3 regions of the Rhizobium sp. 01L419 genome follow, and region 1 is predicted to be linked to each of the others. Evidence: predicted binding sites of a transcription regulator. Region 1 holds the regulator's gene; each other region holds the start of a gene.
What was found. Region 1 encodes LexA, which represses DNA repair genes until DNA is damaged. Its sites were predicted from a motif close to TGTTCNNNNTGTGTTCNG; they were not measured.
Positions count from the first base shown of each region.

Region 2: AC1DUP_RS33050 (PA0069 family radical SAM protein) is a predicted target of LexA. The motif match lies at 3,315-3,332, and genes of this name have one in related genera.
Region 3: AC1DUP_RS02925 (ATP-dependent helicase) is a predicted target of LexA. The motif match lies at 4,688-4,705, and genes of this name have one in related genera.

Region 1 is NZ_JBFTSM010000019.1:112,086-120,025, reverse strand. Features, by position in the region: gene AC1DUP_RS29865 (ComEC/Rec2 family competence protein) at 171-2,594, shown strand; gene lexA (transcriptional repressor LexA) at 2,575-3,300, opposite strand; gene AC1DUP_RS29855 (VOC family protein) at 3,498-4,385, shown strand; gene kdsA (3-deoxy-8-phosphooctulonate synthase) at 4,382-5,227, shown strand; gene eno (phosphopyruvate hydratase) at 5,370-6,644, shown strand; gene AC1DUP_RS29840 (FtsB family cell division protein) at 6,781-7,101, shown strand; gene pdhA (pyruvate dehydrogenase (acetyl-transferring) E1 component subunit alpha) at 7,248-7,940, shown strand, end outside.
Region 2 is NZ_JBFTSM010000025.1:13,065-21,004, reverse strand. Features, by position in the region: gene AC1DUP_RS33065 (F0F1 ATP synthase subunit B) at 1-519, shown strand, start outside; gene AC1DUP_RS33060 (F0F1 ATP synthase subunit B) at 523-1,014, shown strand; gene AC1DUP_RS33055 (ribonuclease HII) at 1,231-1,923, opposite strand; gene AC1DUP_RS33050 (PA0069 family radical SAM protein) at 2,089-3,246, opposite strand; gene AC1DUP_RS33045 (glycosyltransferase family protein) at 3,386-3,904, shown strand; gene AC1DUP_RS33040 (hypothetical protein) at 4,085-4,399, shown strand; gene moaB (molybdenum cofactor biosynthesis protein B) at 4,423-4,974, opposite strand; gene AC1DUP_RS33030 (4-(cytidine 5'-diphospho)-2-C-methyl-D-erythritol kinase) at 4,974-5,867, opposite strand; gene AC1DUP_RS33025 (tetratricopeptide repeat protein) at 5,874-7,706, opposite strand; gene AC1DUP_RS33020 (polyprenyl synthetase family protein) at 7,920-7,940, opposite strand, start outside.
Region 3 is NZ_JBFTSM010000001.1:586,769-594,708, forward strand. Features, by position in the region: gene pncA (bifunctional nicotinamidase/pyrazinamidase) at 1-319, opposite strand, end outside; gene AC1DUP_RS02910 (GNAT family N-acetyltransferase) at 526-1,035, opposite strand; gene AC1DUP_RS02915 (hypothetical protein) at 1,032-1,358, opposite strand; gene AC1DUP_RS02920 (EF-hand domain-containing protein) at 1,478-1,990, opposite strand; gene AC1DUP_RS02925 (ATP-dependent helicase) at 2,151-4,646, opposite strand; gene AC1DUP_RS02930 (YoaK family protein) at 4,785-5,462, opposite strand; gene AC1DUP_RS02935 (glyoxalase) at 5,492-6,373, opposite strand; gene AC1DUP_RS02940 (alpha/beta fold hydrolase) at 6,423-7,244, opposite strand; gene AC1DUP_RS02945 (DoxX family protein) at 7,373-7,801, opposite strand; gene AC1DUP_RS02950 (amidohydrolase) at 7,813-7,940, opposite strand, start outside.

The DNA.
Region 1 (7,940 bases):
CGGCATCATCTTTTAGGCAGTGCAGCGATGAGCCTCACGCATATCAGAACACCATGATTTGACTGGATTTTTGCTGCCGCAAATTTTCCTCGTATTTCAATCGATTATTGTTTGCGAGTTTTGATCTGAGGTTGCATTCTGCCGATCTCCGGGGGCGGGTCCAAGCGAATATGACGGGGTTCGATACAGCAGAACGGCATGTGCAATCCATTGATGCAAAGATGGATTTTGCTGATGCCGCACCGCGCGCCATTGTGACGCAACTGGCAAGGACGCAGGCTACGGTTCCGTTTCCGTGGCGGCTGATCGCCGTTGCGAAACGACACATCCGATCGTCTGTCCGCATGGCCGCTGAAGAGGCTGGCTACGGTCGCCTCATTCTTTTTTCGCCGGTCTTCCTTGGTGCAGGTGCCGCGACCTGGTTTCTGGCAGCTTCGGATTTTCCGGCTGTCTCGCTTGGTCTCTGCCTTTTTGTTGCCCTCGGTGCCGTCGTACTTTGCGGGTATCGCCGGACGAAATTGCGGGCGATGCTCTCTGCTCTGCTTCTCTTTGCCGGCGGAATGCTTTCGGCACAGGTTGAAACATGGCGGGCGCAGACCCTGATCCTTGATTCAGCCGTAGCAACAACGGTAACCGGCAGGATCGAGCGCCGCGAAGGCGACGGGCGGGGGCGCTGGCGTTACATTCTTGACGTCACCGGAACCGACGCGCCGCAGATCAAGCGTCCGCCTAAACGCATTACAGTGCTCGTGAGAGGCGCCGCGCAGCCTTTCGAGCTTGGCGACGTCATCGAGGGCAGGGCGCGTCTCACGCCTCCGGCAGGCCCCGCACTTCCCCACCTCAATGATTTTGCTTTCAGTGCCTATTTTGACGGCATTGGCGCCAACGGCTTTTTCTATGGCGCGCCGAAAAAGCTTGCCTTGCAGCCACAGCAAGCGGGCTCGGTCGGTGAGGCGACACTCGAATGGCTCTATCGCCTCAGGAGTGGCATCGGCGATCGCATACGCTCCACCCTGCCGGGCGATACCGGCGCCTTTGCCGCTTCGCTTGTCACCGACGAGAGGCGGGCGATCTCGGATGACACGACGGACGCGCTGCGGCAGTCCGGCCTTGCCCATATCGTCGCGATCTCCGGTCTCAATATGGCGCTTTCCGCCGGCATCTTTTTTGTCGGCCTGCGCGTCGTCCTTAGCCTTTTTCCCGGCATTGCCCAGGCGTGGCCGACCAAGAAAATCGCGGCGGCCGGTGCGCTCGCGGCGGTGACAGCCTACTATCTGATCTCCGGCTTTGCCGTCTCCGCTGAACGTGCCTTCATCATGATGGCCATCATGCTGGTTGCCGTCTTCTTTGACCGGCCATCGATCAGCCTCAGAAACGTGGCGCTATCCGCTCTTGTGATCCTTGCGATCTCGCCATCGGAGGTGCTGGGGCCGAGTTTCCAGATGTCCTTTGCCGCAACACTTGCCCTGGTCGCCGGCTACGATCTCTGGAAAGGCCGGCCGATGTGGGAGAATGTCTTTGCCAACCTGCCGATCATGAAACCCCTCTTCGTGGTCGGCGGTTTCTTTGGTGGCATTTTCCTGACGTCGCTGATTGGTGGCTTCTCTACCGCGCTGTTTTCGATTGAGCATTTCCACCGGCTGACAGCCTACGGCCTGCCGGCAAATCTCGCGGCCATGCCGGTGATTTCCTTCATCGTCATGCCGGCTGGGATGCTGGCGATGCTGCTGATGCCCTTTGGCCTGGACGGCTGGGCATGGCATGTGGCAGGCTTCGGGCTCGATCTGGTGATCACAATCGCAAAGACGGTATCGAGCTGGGGTGGCAATATCGATGTGGGCCGTTTGCCGGGTTGGTACTTCCCGACGGCCGTTTTCGGTTTTCTGCTGCTGACCCTCCTCAGAACTCGACTGCGGCATATCGGAACGGCAATCGTCACTCTCTCCACGCTTGCTGTCGCGGCGCTGCCATCAGAGGCAATGCCCGACATCGCCATTGCCGAAGACGGTAGCCTCGTTGCTGTTGTCGATGGAGAGGCGATAGCTTCGAACCGCGAAAAGCCACCCGCCTTCATCTTCGAACAATGGCAGCGGGCGCTTGCCATCGAAGAGCACAGGAAGCCAGTCACGCTGGAAGCTGCCAATAGGCCCACTGCGCCCGAAGGCAAAAGACTGCAGCTCTCGCGGGATCAACAGAATGAAGCCAGAGAGTCGATGAGACGTGTCGCGATCGGTTCGCCGTCACGGTTCTCGTGCCTGAAAGGTGCCTGGTGCGCCATCATGCTCGGCAATGGAAAGAAACTGACGGTTATCGACAATGCAGCCTATCTGGGCCCTGCCTGCGATACGGCCGATATCGTCGTCACCCCTGTCCGTCTGCGTTTCGACGGCTGCCGATCCGGAGCTATGCTCTTTACTGGCGAAACATTGCGCAAGACAGGCGCGATCGAGCTTCGTTTCACAGATGGCGGAGTTGCGGTTGCCGCTACCTTCGACGCATTGCGACGGCCCTGGATGCGCCACCGTGCCTATGACTGGCGTAGCGACACATTCGCTGATGTTGGCCCGTCACCGGTCAGTGATAGCGACGAATGAGGCCGACGAGCTTGCCCTGGACCTTGACGCGATCCGGCGGGAAAATGCGAGTCTCGTAAGCGGGGTTTGCGGCTTCGAGCGCAATCGATGCGCCCTTGCGGCGGAAGCGCTTGAGCGTCGCTTCCTCTTCATCGACGAGTGCGACGACGATGTCACCCGGATTGGCCGTGCTACCGTTGCGGATGATGACGGTATCGCCATCGAAGATGCCGGCTTCGATCATCGAGTCGCCACGAACTTCGAGCGCATAATGTTCGCCGGAGCCAAGCATATCAGCGGGAACGGTGATGTCATGGGTGTTGTTCTGGATTGCCGAAATCGGCACGCCGGCAGCGATGCGCCCCATGACCGGCACGGAAACCGAATTGCCGTTGTCGGCCGCAGGTGCTGACTTTGCCGCGGCGGGAGGCGCAACAGGTTGCGGCTTGCCGAGGCTGCCTTCGATGACGCTTGGTGAAAAGCCGCGCCTTGGCTGCAGGCTCGAGCTATAGGCTTCCGGCAGCTTGATGACTTCGAGCGCACGCGCCCGGTTCGGAAGCCGGCGAATGAAGCCGCGTTCTTCGAGCGCCGTGATCAGCCGATGAATGCCGGATTTCGAGGCCAGATCCAGGGCGTCCTTCATCTCGTCGAAAGATGGCGGAACGCCGGATTCCTTCATCCTTTCATGAATGAAAAGAAGAAGTTCCTGTTGTTTGCGCGTGAGCATCGGCGTGTGACCCCAGTATTGAAACAAATCCAGAACGGACACTATATGTTCCATATGTGTTCCGCAAGTGGCTAAATTTTCGTAAAATTTCTCTCCATTGTGTTGAGAATTTTATTTTTGTCGGCGCCCGTCCCGTCCGGCCTTGCTTCGTAAGGCTTGTTGAAGCACATCTCCTTGTGATTGCTGGAGAGTAGCTGATGACCCAAGACACGCTTGCGATCGATCATCTCGTTTTGCCGGTTACCGATATCGCCCTTGCACGCGAGAGGTTGGGCAAGCTGGGCTTCACCGTCGCTCCGGACGCGCGCCATCCCTTCGGTACGGAAAATGCCTGCGTTTTCTTCGCCGACAGGAGCTATCTCGAGCCGCTCGGCATCGCCAGTGTCGAGGAGAGCGACAGGACGGCGCGCGACGGCAATGTCTTCACAGCCCGCGATCAGGCCTTTCGTTTTCGATGCGGCAGCGAGGGCCTGTCTGCTATCGCCTTCAGTGCCGCGGATGCAAAGCATGAACATGCTCGATTCGTTAAAGGCGGCATTAGCGCTGGTTCTGTGTTGCAGTTCGAACGTCCCGTGAAAATGCCGGATGGCACGGAGAGCATTGCCGGCTTCCGGCTCGCCTTCGCCGGCGACCTTCGGGCACCGGATTTCTTTCTCTTCGCCGTCGAACGCGTCAATCCGCTCCCTGCTGACCGCAGCGCGCTCGAAGCTCACGTCAACGGCGTAACCGGAATTGCCGAGATAGTTCTAGCCGCGCCCGAGCCTTGGGCCTTCGGCGAATTCGTCCGTGGCGTGGCAAGAGCCGACGCCGCAGATGAGACCGGTTTTGGGGTGAGAGTTCCTCTGGCAAACACAAAGATCAGTCTGATGAACCCGGCGGGTCTGGAGGCCTATTTCGATCTGGCGACGCCGGACACCGATCGCGGCCTGCGTGGGCGGGCGATCCTTTTCCATGCGGGCGATCTTGCCGTGACAGAAGCGCATTTGGCTGCTAACGGGGTGACCTATACACGCAAGGGCAACCGTATTCTGGTGAAGCCCGCGCCCGGCCAGGGCGTGCTCTTCGCCTTCGAGGAAACATCATGAGCTCCAATACCAATTCCCAGGTGACGGTCGGCGAGGGCGCCGGTAAGGTCACCTTCTCCAATACCGGCCGCTTGTCGCTGATCGCCGGCGCCTGTGAAATGGAAAGCCGCGACCATGCGTTCATGGTGGCTGGCACATTGAAGGAACTGTGCGCCAAGCTCGGCATCGGGCTTGTCTACAAGACGTCTTTCGACAAGGCCAATCGCTCTTCGTTGTCGAGCAAACGCGGTGTCGGCCTTGAGAAGGGGCTGGAAGTATTCGCTGATCTCAAGAAGGAACTCGGCATTCCGGTTCTCACCGACATTCACAGCGAAGAACAATGCGCCGAAGTAGCGAAGGTCGTTGATATCCTGCAGATACCGGCCTTCCTGTCTCGCCAGACGGATCTTCTGGTGGCTGCTGCCAAGACGGGCCGCGTCATCAACGTCAAGAAGGGCCAGTTCCTGGCGCCTTGGGATATGAAGAACGTGCTCGGCAAGCTGAATCAGAGTGGCAATCCGAACATTCTGCTGTGCGAGCGCGGCGCTTCTTTCGGCTACAACACGCTGGTCTCCGACATGCGCTCCCTGCCGATCATGGCAGCCACCGGTGCGCCAGTTATCTTCGACGCCACTCATTCGGTCCAGCAGCCGGGCGGGCAGGGGGAAACCTCCGGCGGAGAACGGCAATTCGTGGAGACGCTCGCGCGCGCTGCCGTGGCGGTCGGTGTTGCTGGGGTCTTTATCGAGACTCATCAGGACCCGGATAACGCGCCCTGCGACGGCCCGAACATGGTCTATCTCAAGGATATGCCGCGGCTTCTGGAAAAGCTGCTGGCTTTCGACGCGATCGCTAAAGGCTGACAGTCAAAAGCCTGACATGATCGTAATATAGCGACGAGTGGAACTGCATGCCGAAGGGTGCCGCAAACTGCCATTGTAATTTGCGCACCTTCGATTAAGACGGTTTCAAACGATTTATCCACCCACCGAGCAGGAAAAAACCATGACTGCAATTACCGATATCATCGCCCGCGAGATTCTCGATAGCCGTGGTAACCCCACCGTCGAAGTCGATGTCTATCTCGAAGACGGCAGCATGGGCCGTGCGGCTGTTCCCTCGGGCGCTTCGACTGGCGCGCATGAAGCCGTCGAACTGCGCGACGGTGGCAAGCGCTATCTCGGCAAGGGTGTCGAAAAGGCCGTCGAAGCCGCCAATACCGAGATCTTCGACGCGATCGGCGGCATCGACGCTGAAAACCAGATTCAGATCGACAAGATCATGATCGAGCTCGACGGTACGCCGAACAAGTCACGCCTCGGCGCCAACGCCATCCTCGGCGTTTCGCTTGCTGTTGCCAAGGCTGCCGCGGAGGCTTCCGGCCTGCCGCTCTACCGTTATGTCGGTGGTGCTTCGGCAAGCCTTCTGCCGGTTCCGATGATGAACATCATCAACGGCGGCGCTCATGCCGACAACCCGATCGACTTCCAGGAATTCATGATCCTGCCGGTTGGCGCAGATTCGATCCGTGAAGCCGTCCGTATGGGCTCGGAAGTCTTCCATACGCTGCGCAAGGAACTCGCTGCCCAGGGGCACAACACCAATGTCGGCGACGAAGGTGGTTTTGCACCGGGCCTGAAGAGCGCTCCGGAAGCCCTCGACTTCATCATGAAGTCGGTTGAGAAAGCCGGCTACAAGCCGGGTGAGGACATCTATCTCGGCCTCGATTGCGCCTCGACGGAGTTCTTCAAGGACGGCAGGTATGTGATGGAAGGCGAAGGCCGCACGCTCGAACCGGGCGCAATGGCCGAATACCTCGCCGAACTCGTCGGCAAGTACCCGATCATTTCCGTCGAAGACGGCATGGCAGAAGACGATTGGGAAGGCTGGAAGACGCTGACCGATCTTGTCGGCAAGAAGTGCCAGCTTGTCGGCGATGACCTGTTCGTCACCAACTCGGCTCGTCTGCGTGACGGTATCCGCATGGGCGTTGCCAACTCGATCCTCGTCAAGGTCAACCAGATCGGCTCCCTGACGGAAACGCTCGACGCCGTCAACACCGCGCACAAGGCAGCCTACACCGCCGTCATGTCGCATCGCTCGGGCGAGACGGAAGACTCCACGATCGCCGATCTCGCAGTTGCCACCAACTGCGGCCAGATCAAGACCGGCTCTCTGTCGCGCTCGGATCGTCTTGCCAAGTACAATCAGCTTATCCGCATTGAAGAAGGCCTCGGCCCTCAGGCTGAGTATGCCGGCCGTTCCATCATTCGCGGCTAATACGATCTTATGAATCAGGCATTTGGAACCCGCGCCTTGGCGCGGGTTTTTTGTTGCGTCAACTCTGAGTCAATGAACGGTTAATCTCTGCGCGGTAAATTGAAGGGATTGGTAATGCGTTACAGAGCATGCGTGTATGTGGACAAAGCATCATAAGAAGAGAAAGACCGGTCGCTTCGTCATTCCGGCCATGGCGGTCGCCTTCCTCTCCTATTTCGGCTATCATTGCATCCATGGTGATTATGGTCTGCGTGCGACGGAGGCGTTCGAGCGCCAACGTATCGCGCGCGAGAAGGAATTGGCTGTGCTGAAGACCAGGCGCGAGCATCTCGAAGCGCACGTTGCACTTCTTAGCGACGGCTCGCTGGACAAGGATATGCTCGACGAAAAGGCGCGGTATCAGCTCAATATGTCGCGCGCAGACGAGATTGTAATTTACAATCACTACCGCAATTAACCGAATTTGGGTTAATCTAGAATTCTCGTTCTTTATCAGTAATTTACCTGCGAATATGAGCCATGCAATTATGGCATTGCTGTGGTCATTTTTCTTCCCTATGGTACGCGCCACCTGAGAACCGATAAACCCATAGGGAGGGTTGAATGGCGTTGCGCAAAACCGCGACCGTTTCCAGCCGCAAAAACAGTGCGAAATCCGCAGGCAAGATATCGAACGGCGGTCCTATCGCCGATTTCGATCGGGACGAGGAGCTCAAGGCATATCGCGAGATGCTGCTTATCCGTCGTTTCGAGGAAAAGGCGGGCCAGCTTTACGGCATGGGCTTCATTGGTGGTTTCTGTCACCTTTACATCGGCCAGGAAGCTGTCGTCGTCGGCATGCAGATGGCCCAGAAGGAAGGTGATCAGGTTATCACCGCCTATCGCGACCACGGCCATATGCTGGCTACCGGCATGGAAGCGCGCGGCGTCATGGCTGAACTGACCGGGCGTCGCAACGGCTATTCCCACGGGAAGGGCGGCTCCATGCATATGTTCTCCAAGGAGAAGCATTTCTACGGCGGCCATGGCATCGTCGGTGCCCAGGTTTCGCTTGGAACAGGCCTTGCCTTTGCAAACCGCTACCGTGGCAATGACAGCGTATCCATCGCCTATTTCGGTGATGGCGCGGCCAACCAGGGCCAGGTTTACGAGAGCTTCAACATGGCTGCTCTCTGGAAGCTGCCGATCATCTATATCGTCGAAAACAACCGTTACGCCATGGGCACCTCGACGGCGCGCGCTACCGCGCAGTCGAACTATTCGCTGCGCGGTTCCGGCTTCGGCATCCCTGGCATC
Region 2 (7,940 bases), on a different contig from region 1:
GTCGCCGAGGGCGGCCACGCACGCGGACCTTTCCCGCCTTTCGATACGTCGACCTATGCATCCCAGCTTCTCTGGCTGGTGATCACGTTCGTCATTTTCTACCTGCTCATGCAAAAGGTCATCGCACCGCGCATCGGTGCCATCCTCGAGCAGCGTCACAACCGCATCTCGCAGGATGTCGAAGAAGCCGGCCGCCTGAAGGCGGAAGCTGATGCCGCAGTCGCAACCTATGAAGGCGAACTCGCCGCTGCCCGTTCCAAGGCAAACTCGATCGGCACTGCCGCTCGCGATGCTGCCAAGGTAAAGGCTGAGGGCGATCGTCGCGCGGTCGAGGCAAGCCTGACCGAAAAGCTGAAGGCCGCCGAGGCCCGTATCGCCGACGTGAAGACAAAGGCCTTTGCTGATGTCGGTGCCATCGCCGAGGAAACCGCAGCAGCTGTTGTCGAGCAGCTCATCGGCGGCTCGGTTGCCCAGTCTGATGTCACTGCTGCCGTTGCAGCAGTCAAGAAGGAGGCTTGATCGATGGAATTTGCTTTTGATGCAACTTTCTTCGCCTTCGTTGGCCTCGTTCTCTTCCTGGCGCTGATTGTTTACCTGAAGGTTCCGGGCTTGATGGCGAAGTCGCTTGACGATCGCGCCGACCAGATCCGCAACGAGCTGGCTGAAGCCAAGCGTCTGCGCGAGGAAGCCCAGCACCTGCTCGCCGAATACCAGCGCAAGCGCAAGGAAGCCGAAGCTGAAGCCGCGCACATCGTGGCAGCTGCCGAGCGCGAAGCCGAAATGCTGACCGCTGAAGCGAAGAAGAAAACGGAAGAATTCGTCGCCAATCGCACGGCTCTTTCCGAGCAGAAGATCAAGCAGGCCGAAGCCGACGCAATGAAGGCTGTTCGCTCTGCTGCAGTCGATCTCGCCATCGCAGCCGCTGAATCCGTTATCGGCAAACAGGCTGATGGCAAGGTTCAGTCCGAGCTTTTCGGTCAGGCCGTCGGCGAAGTGAAAACTCGTCTGAACTGAGCTGCAGCTCTATAGGATTGGAAAGCCCCGCTTCGGTGGGGCTTTTTGTTTTTGGCAGATGCTGCGTGATTGGCGTGATGTGTGATCTTATAATGGCTGCGCCGCGCCGCAAAGAGAGCCGCTCCGTAGGAACCTACCTCAGAAACGCTCTATATGATGCAAATGGTGTCCCGCCCCCTGTGGTTCGCAAAGACGAGGCGGATATCGCACTGGAGTTTACTCCTCCAGCATTCCCCCATTCACGTCTCCCACGACGCCGTCCTTGCGGAGTGGCCGGAAGCTCAGTCGGTGTAGGGTGCACGGCCCGTGCTTCTCGATGCCGGAACGATGCTGCGCCGTGCCATATCCGACATGAGCGGCAAAACCATATTCGGGAAACACCAGATGCGCCCGCGCCATCATTCGGTCGCGCGTAACCTTTGCCACGATGGAGGCGGCCGCGATCGAAACGGATCGCGCGTCACCCTTCACCACGGCCTGCCCAGGGCAGTCGAGCCCTGTCGGCACATCCAGCCCATCCGTCAGCACATAACTTGCCTGTATGGCAAGGCCGCAGATCGCGCGGCGCATGGCGTCAAGGCTTGCCTTGCGGATATCGGTTTCGTCGATGCGTGTGGAACTGGAGGAGGCGATGGAGACTGTTGCGGTCGCAAGAATTTGGACGAACAACTCCTCGCGCCGCTGCGCCGAAAGCTGCTTGGAATCGTTAAGCCCCTCGGGGATACGCTTGGGATCGAGGATCACGGCTGCAGCAACGACAGGTCCGGCAAGCGGTCCGCGTCCGGCCTCATCTGCGCCCGCGACAGGCCAGTGGCCAGCCTTGCGGGCTTTCAGCTCAAGCCGGAAATCCGGCACGAGGGGGACCTCTTCAAAGAGCAGAGGAGAATCGGGTGACGTGCGACGTTTCATGCGGTTGAACCTCGCACGCCAACCCGATTTCCTGCAAGCCCCCGGATCAGGGCGGCGACGGCCGGGGGCGGTCCGGCGGATGGTGCGGTCACGGCCATCCGCGGGAATTGCGCAAGGCAGAAGACGCAGGGCAGGTCTTCTTCACGCCTTACGCAAAACAATCAGTCAGAGCAGCGAAAGCTGCACGCCGCTGCCATTGGGCGGCACAAACAGGTCGTCGCGCAGAGCAAGGCTTCGACGGGTCAGCCCAAGCCGCTTTGCCGCCATCTCGAAACGGCGGGCGATCTGCCAGGCATAGGGTCCCGCACCCTTCATGCGCTTGCCGAACTCTGCGTCATAATCCTTGCCGCCGCGCATCGAGCGCACCAGTGACATGACATGGCGATAACGATCAGGATAATTCTGCAGCAGCCAGTCACGGAACAGCGGGCTCACCTCGAGCGGCAGCCGCAGCAGCACATAGCTCGCTTCTTCAGCACCCGCCGCCTTGGCAGCATCGAGGATGCGTTCCAGCTCGTGGTCGTTGAGCGCGGGGATGACCGGCGCGGCCATCACTGACGTGCGCACACCAGCCTCGGAAAGCATACGGATCGCCTCCAGCCTGCGCGTCGGTGTCGATGCCCGCGGCTCCATGAGGCGCGCAAGCTTGCGGTCGAGCGTCGTCACAGAAATGCCGACCCGAACGAGGTTCTTTGCCGCCATCTCCGTGAGGATATCGAGGTCGCGCAGGATCATCGCCGACTTGGTGACGATCGCCACGGGATGATTGGCCTTGTTCAGCACTTCGAGGAGCTGCCGCATGACGCGCCATTCCTTCTCTATCGGCTGATATGGGTCGGTATTGGTGCCGATCGCGATGACGCGGACCTTATAGCTCGACTTGGCGAGTTCGCGCTCCAGAAGCTTCGGCGCATCCGGCTTGGCGAAGAGCTTGCTTTCGAAATCCAGCCCTGCCGAAAGGCCCATATAAGCATGCGTCGGTCGGGCAAAGCAGTAGATACAGCCATGCTCGCAGCCACGATAGGGGTTGATCGATCGGTCGAAGGAAAGATCGGGAGACTCATTGCGGGTGATAGCGGTGCGTGGCTTTTCGATCTGCACTTCGGTCCTGAAGGGCGGCAGTTCTTCCAGGCTCTGCCAGCCGTCGTCGAAGGTCTCGCGCTGCATGGGCTCGAAGCGGCCGCTGGGGTTCAATCCCGCGCCACGACCGCGCCGTCGGTCGACCTCGATGCGCAGCCCGGAGGTCGCGATCATCGCGTCGGCAATATCTGCCGTATTGGCAGGCGCAAATGCGTCCTGCCCTGCAAGGGACTGTGGTCTCATCGGATTCTCCAGCGGCGGAAAACGCTCGATCCCGCTCGTTTTGATGATTAAATTCCTATCCGCAAAACGTGAACAATGCAAGAACAAAATGAGGAAAGTCGCGCTGGCAAAATTTTGTGCGGCGCTCTATAAACAGGCAATGTTGACCGTCGTTCTTGAATGCCAGGATCAGGAACCTGAGCTGGCCCAGACTCTATCGGCATTGGTGGCAGGCGCCGTGGAAGGCCTCGTCAGCGATGTGGTCGTGCTCGATCACGGCTCGCGCGACGGCACCTCGCGGGTGGCGGATGCGGCCGGCTGCCGTTTCCATTCGCAGTGGGATATCAAGGACATCATCCGTTCAGCCCGCGGCGAATGGCTGCTCTTTGTCGAGCCGGGTGCGAGGCCGCAAGCGGGGTGGATCGATGAGGTCTCGGAATATGTGGCGTTGAACAAGGTCCCCGCACGCTTTACTGCCTCGCGCGGCTATCGCCGCCCCTTCTTCCAGCGAGTCGGTCGTGCTAGGCCGCCACTGGAACTCGGCCTGCTCATTCCGAAGAAACTTGCCATTTCAGCCGCAACGAGCGGCATGCGCCTTACCGAATTCGTCAAGGCACAGAAGCCGCACCGGCTCTCCAGCGAATTGATTCCCTCCTGGGTCGCCCGCGCTGCGCGGTAGCTGCCGTATTCCTCGACATTGCGAAAAGATGGCGCCCAATAGGGTTTCGCGCTATAATTTGGCTATGGCGCCGCCGAAGCGCCTCGCTTCGTAACGGATGGCCATGGATGCCGGTGAACGGCGGAACAGGTCAGCGAAAATCTCCTCTTCTGCCGGGTTCCCGGCGAAAGGAGGTGCGTCATGCTACGCGATATGGTCCACGGCCTGCTGGCGGTCATATTGACGATGTTGGTGATCGCGCACCCGCATCCGGCAGCATCGCAGATGATGCGCAGTTGCGCAGGCCGATCCGAGATCGTCAATTTCCTGAACAGCAATTTTGCTGAAAAGCTCACGGCCGTCGGATTGATCGACCAGAACGCCGTTCTTGAGGTTTATGCCGCCGAAAGCGGCACCTGGACGCTCGTCGTCACGGATGTTCACGGCATAAGCTGCGTGCTGCTGTCCGGTGACAGCTGGGAAACGATGCCCACCCTGCCGGGCCTTGCGACATAGGGAATGCCGCACTTGTAGCCGGTCTATTTCGTCGCGCCGCGCTTCAGGTGCTCGTCCAGACGCGGCATGATCTCCACGAAATTGCAGGGCATCTGCCGGTAGTCGAGCTGCGCCTTCAAGATGCCGTCCCACGCGTCCTTGCAGGCACCCGGCGAGCCCGGCAGCACGAAGATGAAGGTGGCATTGGCGACACCTGCCGTGGCGCGCGACTGGATCGTCGAAGTGCCGATCTTGTCGTAGGAAATACGATGGAACACGGCCGAAAACCCGTCCATCCGCTTTTCGAAGAGCGGTTCCAGCGCGTCGGGCGTCACGTCGCGACCGGTGAAGCCGGTCCCGCCCGTGGTGATGACGACGTCGATCTCCTTGGCTTCAGTCCAGGCGCGTACGCGTGCGGTGATCCTCTCGCGGTCGTCAGGCACGATATCGCGGTCGACCAGTTGATGCCCGGCTTCCGCAATCCGTGCCACCAGCGTATCGCCGGATTTGTCGTCAGCCAGCGTGCGCGTATCCGAAACGGTCAGAACCGCAATGCCGAGGGGTATAAAAGCTCGTTTTTCGTCCAGGCCTGCCATCATGCACCTCCTGCGAAAGTCTCCGTCGACTGGAAATACCAGTCCGGGCGGGTCGCGTGAAGATGCTCAGCGGCGCGCAGCGCAGCAACGGGTGTCTCGAAGATGCCGAAGCAGGTCGCGCCAGAGCCGGACATGCGGGTGAAAAGCGCGCCTTCTGCCGCGAGCATGTCTGAAATCTCCGCGATTTCGGGAACCATTTCCCGCGCTGGCAGCTCAAGATCATTGCGTGTCGCCCGTATGGCTTCCATCCAGTGCGGCGTCTTCATCAGGACCAGCGGAGGATTATTCTTGCTGACAAGCCGCCGGAAGATCTCGGGTGTGGAAACGCCTTTCAGCGGATTGGCGAGCACCATGGCGAAGGAGGGCAGGGCATCGGCCGTCTCTATCTTTTCGCCGATACCGCGTGCGATCAGCGGCGTGCTTTTCAGGCACATCGGCACGTCGGCCCCAAGTTTCAGCGCCAGGGTGGCGATGATTTCGGCCGGAAGCGCCACATCCCACAAGCGCATCAGCCCGCGCAGCGTCGCTGCCGCATCGGCTGAACCGCCACCGATGCCGGAGGCGACTGGCAGGTTCTTCTCCAGATGGATGCGCACGGGCGGAGCACCGCCTGCCGCCTCCCGCAGCAGGTCGCGCGCCTTCAGCACGAGATTGGTGCCGGGATCATCGGCCAGCGCATCGGCGAACTGGCCGGAAAGCGTAAAATCGTCGGCGTCTGCGAGCGCAAAGCTCAGCCGGTCGCCATACCGCGCAAATGTCACCAGCATTTCGAGAAGATGGTAGCCATCAGGCCTCTGGCCCGTCACATGCAGGGCCAGATTGATTTTTGCGCAGGCATCTTCGGTAACGGCGAAATCGCCTGTTACGGAAAGCGGTATGCCCGTTTCAGGCATGCGGCCTCAGGATTTCTTGTCGACCGGCGGCGGCGGCACCGGCTGTGGGTCCGGCTGCTTCTTGTCAGCAGCCTTGGAGTCGTCATCCTGGGCCGGCAGGCCGTTGGCGATCTTTTCCTTGATCTTCGGGATCTCGGCCTCCTCGGGTTCGGAGGCGAGAGCGCGGTTCCACTGGTAGACGGCTTCGAGCTTGCGGCCGACACGCCAGTAGGCGTCGCCGAGATGGTTGTTGATCGTCGCGTCGCCTGCCTTGATCTGGGCGGCACGCTCCAGCTCATCGACAGCATCGTCGAAGCGGTTGAGGCGGAAATAGGCCCAGCCGAGCGAGTCGATGATGTAACCGTCGTCAGGGCGCAGCTCGACGGCCTTCTTGATCATCTCAAGACCTTCGTCGAGGTTGCGGTTCATGTCGATCCAGGAATAGCCGAGATAGTTCAGAACCTGCGGCTGGTTGGGATTAAGGTCCAGCGCCTTGCGGAAGCTCGGCTCCGCCTGATCCCACTTCTTCAGCCGCTCATAGGCGATGCCGCGCTGGAAGAAGACGCTCCAGTCGGCGCGGCCCGGCAGCGGTCCAATCACCTCGACGGCCTTGTCATAATTGTCGGCCATCGCCTGATAGTCCTTGGCGTCGGACAGTACGCTGCCATAGGCGAGATAGCTTCTGATATCCTTCGGGTCGGAGACGATCAGCGCTTGCAGATGCTTGCGGGCGTCATCCACCTTGCCGCCCTGGGCCAGCGCCAGGCCGAGCTGCAGTTCGGAGATGCGGCGCATCGGAGAATTCGCCGGCACCTTCTGGTAAAGCGCGATGGCGCGGTCCATCTGGCTCTGCTTTTCGGCAATGCCGCCGAGCAATACCAGCGTGTCGGCGCTGTTGGGATCAAGCGCGTTGGCGGTCTGCAGGTAGAGCGAGACGATGTCTTCGGCGCCGTCGCGGTTCAGCGCACCGCCGACCGAAAAGAGCACGCCGGCCGCACCTTCTTCGGCGCTTTTGACCTGCTGTTCCTGCTTTTCGCCCTTCTCGATGCTGTCGCGCAAGGCATTCAACGGTGCGTAGTTTGGCAGCAGGTTATCGCCGACCGAGACGGCGTCGAGCGCCTTCTGCTTGTTGCCCTGCGAGGCTTCGAGGCGGGCGAGCGCCATGATGGCGCGCATGAAGGTATCAGGCGCGGTGGCGCCGCCTTCCTTGTCAAGCACGGCATCGTTCAGGTGCTGGCGGGCGGATTTGACGTCGCCATTGACGACCGCGATCGCGCCGGCATTGTAATTCTGGAAGATGCGGACCCAATCCGGCCCCTTCATCTTCTCGACCATGGCGAGCCCTTCCTTGCCGCGGCCTGCGCCGACGCGTGCCCAGGCCAGCAAAAGGTCGTTCATCATGCGGTCGAGATCGTTCGGCCCGTCATATTTCAGGATTGATTCCGCAGTCTTGAATTCGCCGCGGCGCATCGCATCCATGCCGCGCACGATCGTGGTGATGCGCTCGACTGTCGGGTCGCCCTTCAGGTCGTTGGCATATTTCACGCCGTCCTTGATGTCGCCGTTGAGCAGCAGCGAGATCATCAGGCGCTGACGGATTTCCGGATTGCCCGGCTCGATCTGCAAGGCTTTCTTGTAGAGCTCGATCGCGGTCGGATAGTCATGGTCCACATCGGCCGTGCGGGCAGCGAGGAACGCACCCGAGAAGGTGGAAACGCTGTCCGGATCGAAGGTCACGGTCTTGCCGGCATCATCCGCCTTGGCCGCGTCTTCGGCGTTCACGCCGCCGATTCCGCCGAGCGAAAGGACCGCCGCCAGGGCTGCGCTCGAAAGGAGACGGGTGACAAATCTCTGCCGCATTAGAAAACCTTTCTTCAGGGACGGCCAGCTGAACACGTCGACCGCAAAATCAGTTGCAAACACTGATTCATAACAGGATGGCTTTTTTGAAGCGGCCCTGCAAGAAATTCAGCCCTCGTTCAAGGACGTTTGATTAAAGCGCGCGCGCAAGAGGGCGCGGCGGTTTTGCGATAACGACATACGTCAAGCAAATCCCGGATATCGTGACACGCTTTAGTTCACGCGCTCGATGCA
Region 3 (7,940 bases), on a different contig from region 1:
GCTGGATGAGGTCGATCTGCGCCGAGTGGAGCTGTGGGTGTAGTTCGGCGTCACGCGTATATTGCACGCAGTGATCCGGCCACAGCATCTGCGGCTTGCCGGAGAGTTCGCCCATTTCGAAAGGGTTCTTGTCGGTGTGGGAGGAGGCGAAACTGCCGTGATCGGCCGGATGCCAATCCTGCGAGGCGACGATCAGATCGTACTTGCCGCTGTCGATGAGGCTGTTGGCGACGGGAACGACTTCATGGCCATCGAGAACCGGCAGATTGCCTCCGGGACAGAAACCATTCTGAATATCGACGAGCAGCAACGCCTTCATCAAGCCATCCTTACGCATATCGCACTGCAAAATGCCAACCCGTGTCAGCGCAATCAACTAGTGGATTTCCGGGAGGCAACGCGCAAGTGCTATTTCTAGTATGAAGGGTGGCAAATGGCAGCATCAAGGTAATTTTTCTGGTGATGCTCGTCCTATACGCGAATTTGACAAGTATCTCGCCTTTTGTATTAGAGTTTATGCATGCACTACGGGACCGGATGCCTGAACACCATATCGTCCTCATCGCCGGCCTGACGCTCTGCCATCGCATCCGGTATGGCGCCCAGTCGTTCGGCAAGCCGGATCGACCGCACATTCTGGGGAGCGATGTAGCTCACCAGCGTCTTCAGATCGCGCACCGCAAAGGCCCAGTCGCGCAAGGCGACAGCGGCCTCGTAGGCATAGCCCTTGCCCTCGGCTTGGCGATAGACGAGCCAGCCCAGCTCACGCTCCGGGAAAAGCGGGCCGTAGTTGATCCCGACCTGGCCGAGGCATTCTCCTGTGGCGCGATCCTCCATCATCAGGGCGCCGTGGCCTTCAAGCGTCCATAGGGCAACGTCATGGCAAAACATGCCCCAGGCCGCCTTGGTCGAGTGCGGGCCGCCCATGTAGAGGGCGCGATCGGTGATCATCAGGGCGTGGTAGGCCGGCCAGTCTTCCATCACGGGAGGCCGCAGGATCAGTCGTTCGGTTTGTAGCGTGGGGATTGCCGTCATTGGACATCTCGTGCGTCGTGAGATTCGGTTCGAAGACAGGCGGCCATCGCTTCGACGGTTCGAACCGACGCGCCATGAATTGCAGCACTAACGGGCCCAAGCCCCATATTGATGACGACGATCTCGTCTAGGTAAGCCGCAACTGTTTCCAGTGAAGAGTTTTGGAGAATCATGCCGGCGGCGCGGAGAAGATAGGAATCGTATTCGTCGGCTACAGCTCTGCGCCATGCCGGATCTTTCCACGGCGTGATGCCGATCGGATCCCAGTGATCCCAGCCGATCTGCCGCAAGACTTTCATGTCGATCGAAGAAGGGTCAATCATGTTGGCAACCTCTCCGATAAATCACGCCAGCACAAGCGGAGGGCGCGGGGAGGCTGTCTCTGCGCCTATCAAAGCGTTTTGCCTGTTCAGCGAGGCTCCCCCGGCGGAGCCTCATTGCGTCAGGCCGTCTGGTCGCTGTCGCCGGCAGCGGCGGGCGAGTTGCCATAGGTCGTCTGGTATGCGCGAAGCGCAGTCTGCATGTCGGTCAGGACTTTGGCCATCAGGCCGCTGTCATCATCGTCACCGCCGGCAGCGGCAATCTTCTGCGGGTCGGCCGAAAGAATTTCCGACGTAGTGAGCTTGCCGTCGCCATTCGAATCCAGGGCAGCGAGTGCTCCCTTGGAACCGTCCCCATCGGCATCGGTGCCGGACTGGCTGTCGCTGTCATCCGTCTTCTGGAGCTGTAGCATGAGCTTCAGAATATCGGCTGTGATCTTCTGGACGACATCGGAGCCGGAAGAACCGTCGTCGCCGGCGGACGATTTACCAGCCGTCGTTGCGTTGGTTGTTGAGGACTGGGAAGCGGCGGCAAGTTCGTCTGCCGAGACGACACCATCGCCGTTCGTATCGAGTGGATTGAGGGGGGCTTTATACTGGGTCAGCGCGCTGCCCAGAGGTGAAACACTGGTCACTTGAACCTCCTTTGAAGGTCTTGTGAAGCCTGCCTTTCATGGGCGGGCAGTGATCGGGCTATGCCTGTTTGCGAGTCGGGTCAAAGCGGCGTTTTGTCATCTGGAGAAGAGCGAAAAGTTGGGCCTGTGATTCCCTGGAAAGGCCAAGGCGATGGAATGGTCAAACCCGCTCCACAAACCCGTCGAGCACACGCTTCTGGCCGGCGCGGTCGAAATCGATGGTCAGCTTGTTGCCTTCGATACCTGCTATGGAGCCGTTGCCGAATTTGATGTGGAAGACGCGGTCGCCGATGGCGAAGCGCGAGGGCTCGGTGGCAGTGGACTTCGCTACCAGTTCGCCCTCGATGGTGCGACCGCGAGGCCCGCTTTCACCGTAGCCAATGCGCTCCACCGCATGGCCGGAGCGGCTGCCCCAGTTGTCACGGGTGGCGTCGGTCTTGTTGGCCTGGGCGCGTTTCCAGCCGGGCGTCGAATAGGAGTTGGCGAAAGGATCGGCCTTGTCGAAGCGCGACTGGCCGTAACCGCCACCGCGGCCGTAGCCGCCGTAATTCTGCTCCATCTCGGCGACTTCGACATGGGTTTCCGGCAGTTCGTCGAGGAAGCGCGAGGGAATGGTCGACTGCCAGAGGCCGTGGATGCGGCGGTTGGAGACGAACCAGATGTGGCAGCGGTGTTTGGCGCGGGTGATGCCGACATAGGCCAGACGGCGTTCTTCCTCCAGGCCGGCGCGGCCGGTTTCATCGAGGGAGCGCTGATGCGGGAAAAGGCCTTCTTCCCAGCCGGGCAGGAAGACCGTGTCGAATTCCAGGCCCTTGGCAGAGTGCAGCGTCATGATGGAGACAGCGTCGAGGTTCTCGTTGGTCTCGGCATCCATGACCAGCGAGACGTGCTCCAGGAAGCCACGCATGGATTCGAAGCTCTCCATCGAGCGGATGAGTTCCTTGAGGTTTTCCAGCCGACCTGGCGCTTCGGCGCTCTTGTCGTTCTTCCACATGTCGGTATAGCCGGATTCTTCGAGAATCTGCTCGGCGAGCTCGGTATGTGGTGTGTTTTCAAGCAGTTCCTGCCATCGCCGGAAAGATTGAATCACGTCGAAGAGGGCTTTGCGGGCCTTGGGCTTCAGTTCGTCCGTCTCGATGATGTCGGCGGCGGCCGCGAGCATCGGAATGTTGCGGGCGCGGGCATAGTCGTGCAGGGCGCGCACTGTCGTGTCGCCCAGGCCGCGCTTCGGGGTGTTGACGATGCGCTCGAAGGCGAGGTCGTCGGCGCCCTGCGAGACCAGCCGGAAATAGGCCATGGCGTCGCGGATTTCGAGGCGCTCGTAGAAGCGCGGGCCGCCGATGACGCGATAGTTCAGGCCGAGGGTGACGAAGCGGTCTTCGAATTCGCGCATCTGGAAGGAGGCGCGTACCAGGATCGCCATGTCGTTGAGCAGATGCTTCCTGCCGTCGGCATCGCCGCGCTGCAGGCGCTCGATTTCCTCGCCGATGGCGCGGGCTTCTTCCTCGGAATCCCAGGAGGCATGCACCTGCACCTTGGCATCATCCGGATCGGAGCGATCGGTGAAGAGCGTCTTGCCGAGGCGACCTTCATTGTGGGTGATCAGATGGGCGGCTGTGCCGAGGATATGGGCGGTCGAACGATAGTTGCGCTCGAGCTTGATGACTTTGGCGCCGGGGAAATCCTTCTCGAAGCGCAGGATATTGTCCACTTCCGCGCCGCGCCAACCGTAGATCGACTGGTCGTCGTCGCCGACGCAGCAGACATTCTGCAGCTCGCCCTTGGGGCGCTGGGCGAGAAGCCGAAGCCACATGTACTGGGCGGTGTTGGTGTCCTGATACTCGTCGACGAGGATGTAGCGGAATTTCTGGTGATATTCCTTGAGCAGATCCGGCTGCTTGCGAAAGATCGCGATCGGATGCATCAGAAGGTCGCCGAAATCGCAGGCGTTCAGCGTCGACAGGCGGTTCTGATAGGCGAAATAGAGATCGCGCCCGCGGCCATTGGCGAAAGCGCGCGCATCGCCTTCCGGAATATCGGCGGGGCCGAGGCCCTTGTTCTTCCAGGTATCGATCATGCCGGCGAACTGCTTGGCCGGCCAGCGCTTGTCGTCGAGGCCTTCGGCCTGGATCAGCTGCTTGATGAGGCGGATGACATCGTCGGTATCGAGGATGGTGAAATCGGAGCGCAGGCCGACAAGTTCGGCGTGGCGGCGCAGAAGTTTCACGCCGATCGAGTGGAAGGTGCCGAGCCAGGGCATGCCTTCGACGGCGCCGCCGACGAGAACCGCGATGCGCTCCTTCATCTCGCGCGCTGCCTTGTTGGTGAAGGTCACTGCCAGGATCTGCGAAGGGAAGGCGCGGCCGGTCGACAGGATATGGGCGATGCGAGTGGTGAGCACACGCGTTTTGCCGGTGCCGGCGCCGGCGAGTACGAGAACTGGGCCTTCCAGCGTCTCGACTGCTTCACGCTGTTCCGGGTTGAGGCCGGCGAGATAATCGGCGCGACCGCCATCGCGGGCTGCCATGGCGCGGGCGGCGATACCGCCGGCGGCGGCAGGTGCTCTTCCGGCGGGTGCGGCGGGCTGTTGCGGCTTGCGCGGCGTTTCGCCCGGTTCCTCGTCGAAGAAGGGCATATCGTCGAAACTATTGCTCATGCCGCGTAATGTAGTGATTCGGGAAGGAAAGACCAGAAAGTTGTTCTGCTTTCATTCCCAGGCGCTCAGCTATCCTCAAGTCCTTGTTTGACGCAAGTCGCAATCGCAAAACCGCTGCACAGTTTTGCGCGACCTGCTTCAGGCGGTTTGAGGGCCAGCGAAGGCAAGGCAGACCGAGACGAGCGCAAAAAGCGGCGGCAGAGCAAAGCACCAGGTGCCGACCGTGGCGTAAAGCAGAGCGGCAAGACCGCAGCCGAGCGCGAAGGCGAAAACAGCGACCACCATGCGCGACAGGCGGGTCTTTAGGGGTTTTGCCTGATCGCCGGCACTGCCATGGGCGAGGTCGGCGAGGTCGATCATGATCTGTGTCGTGGTGCCGGTCATCAGCGTGCTCGGGGGTGCTGCGCCGAGATGGATGCGGTGAGCGGCGTTCTGGATCGCCATGGCGACGACGAGCAGCATGCCGGTCGCGACCAGCGGCAGGCCGTCCGGGTTGGTAAAGGGCGACAGCCAGATGGCGCAGGCGCCGCCGGCAATGAGGAACATAAGCTTGATGACGAGCAGGATGCGCAGGCCCTTCTCGTCGCCGGCCGGGACATTGTGCGTGATGTAACGCAGCAGGAGGATCGTCAGGCAGAAGACGGGCAGAGCCAGAAGCTTGGCGATGATGCCTGATGTCCCGTGAGTGAGCGCCGCGCCCAGCGTCACGAAGTTGCCGGTGACGTGGGCGGGAAAGAGGCCGCCAAGCGCCAGGAAGCCGGCGGTATCGACATAACCGCCGGTAAGGCTCAGAAGCACGGGCAGGGCTGGGCGCATCGTTTTTTCCCTCTTATCGTTTAGTGTCGTTACTTTGCCGCGACGGCGTGGATTTCGGCAATATAGCCGCCGGGGAATTCCACCATGGAAGCGCGGCGGTCGCCCGACTGATAGGGCGCGACGAGGATCTCGGCGCCGCTGTCCTTGGCTTTCTGCAGCGTTCCATCGAGATCGGCGGTCTCATAGCCGCTCATCTCGCGGCCATAGGGGAAGGGCAGCTGGCCATCGGTGACGAGCACGGTCATGCGGCCGAAGATGGAGTCGATGCGCAGGCGATGGAAAGTCTTGTCCGGCAGGCCGATCTCGATACCCGGCGCCTTCTCCTCGTCGGTGATAACCTTGCCCTGCGAGAAGGCGAGGAAGGCGTGGGTGAAGGCGGCGACACGGTCGGCGGAGACGTAGACGCGGTTTTCCGGAACGGACGCAAAGGCCGGATAGTTCGGCACCGTGGTATGCCAGTAAAGCTGCATGTTGACGCCACCCGGCCATTGGATGACGGCATCGCGGCCGATCGGATCCGGGAAGGGGGCGACGATGAGATCGGCGCCGGCGGCCTTTGCGGCTGCGATCGCCTTGTCGAGATCGGTGACGAGGTAACCTGATCGTTCGGCACCGAAGGGATAGGGGATCGGCGTCTTGAAGCCGAAGAGCGAGACGGTGCCTGATGGCGTCTGCAGAAGCTGCGATGTAGTGCTGCTCGGCGTCGGCGTGACGGTTGCCGTCACCTGCTTTGTGCTGGTGCCGCCGAAGGTGGCGAGGAAGCTTTTGGCGAAGGCGTCCACGTCGCCTGGCGCGACATAGACATGGGTCGTATCATATTGCGCGCCGACGCCGAATTGCGGCGAGGCGGCATAGGCCGGGACGCCGGCCAGGCCGAGAAGAACGGTAAAAGCTAGGGATAAACGAAGCATAGGTGATCTCCTTCGGCCCGGCCGGCCGCTAAATCAGTGCAAAGGCGGTTCAGGCCTTGATGAAGGCGAGAACGTCGGCGTTGAACTTGTCGGCTTCCGTCTGGGCGAGGCCGTGCGGGGCACCCGGATAGACCTTCAGCGTGCCGTTCTTCAGAAGCTTGATGCCCTTTTCGGCGGCAGCCTTGATCGGCACGATCTGGTCGGCATCACCGTGGATGAGCAGGGCCGGAACGTCGATCTTCTTCAGGTCTTCGCTGTAATCGACTTCTGAAAATTCGCGGATGCAATCGTAGTGGCCCTTGATGCCGCCGGCCATGCCCATCAGCCAGAAGGTTTCGCGCAGGCCTTCGTTGACCTTGGCGCCATCGCGGTTGAAGCCGTAGAAGGGCATGGTGAGGTCACGGTAGAACTGCGAGCGGTCGCCAGCCGTGCCCTTGCGAATGCCGTCGAAGACTTCGATCGGCGTGCCCTCGGGATTGTTGGGCGTCTTCAGCATCAGCGGCGGAACGGCGCCGACGAGCACCACCTTGGCTACGCGGCTCGTGCCGTGGCGGCCGATATAGTGGGCGACTTCGCCGCCGCCGGTGGAATGACCGATCATGATAAGGTTGTTCAGGTCGAGCTTCTCGATGAGCTCGGCGAGGTCATCGGCATACTGATCCATATTGTTGCCGTTCCACGGCTGCGAGGACTTGCCATGGCCGCGGCGATCGTGGGCGATGACGCGGTAGCCCTGCTGGGCGAAATAGAGCATCTGCACTTCCCAGGCGTCGCCCGAGAGCGGCCAGCCGTGGGAGAAGAGGATCGGCTGACCGTTGCCCCAATCCTGATAGTAAATCGTCGTTCCATCTTTGGTGGTGATCGTCGGCATTGAACTTGTCCTATGCTGGGGTTGGCAGGATCTACGCCCAGGGGGCGAATGGTTTGCACCGCGGTGCTGACACGGTCAGGAAACATTTTGCAATGGTCAGCGGAAGTGATGCTTAGGTGCAGGTTGCCCTATGCTTTTTCACTCAGATCGAGCCAGGCGACGAGCAGGAAGCCGCCGGCAAGACCCAGATGTTCGAAGAAGGAATTGGCGGCCATGAAGCGCTCCATTCCAGCGGGTAACTCCCAGAAACGCAGGGCGAGGAAGGTGGCCATGAGTGTGAAGCCACCGAGGGCGAGCGCACCCAGCCATCGCAGGAGACCCAAGAGAATCATGGCCGAGGCGGCAAGCTCCAGGACGATGACGAGCACCGCAAAGAGCGGCGCAGGCGACAGGCCGAAATGGCTCATCTCGCCGATCGCGCCCGGAAAGTCCGTGAGCTTGTTGAGGCCGCCCTGCAGATAGGCGGCGCAGAGGCCGAGATAGGCAATGAAGCGCATGAGGGCCGCGCCGAAAAGGGGACGGGCAAGCGACGCAAGTCGAATTTCGAGGGCATGCATGGCATCGATCCTCAGACTGCCCAGCAGGCGCAGCCGAGTGCGCCCCAGAAGCTCTTGAGATCGGAAACCGGCGCCTTCGAGCCCCAGGCACTGGCATGCGCATGGCCGTGGACATTGCAATCATTGGCGCAGCCGCAAC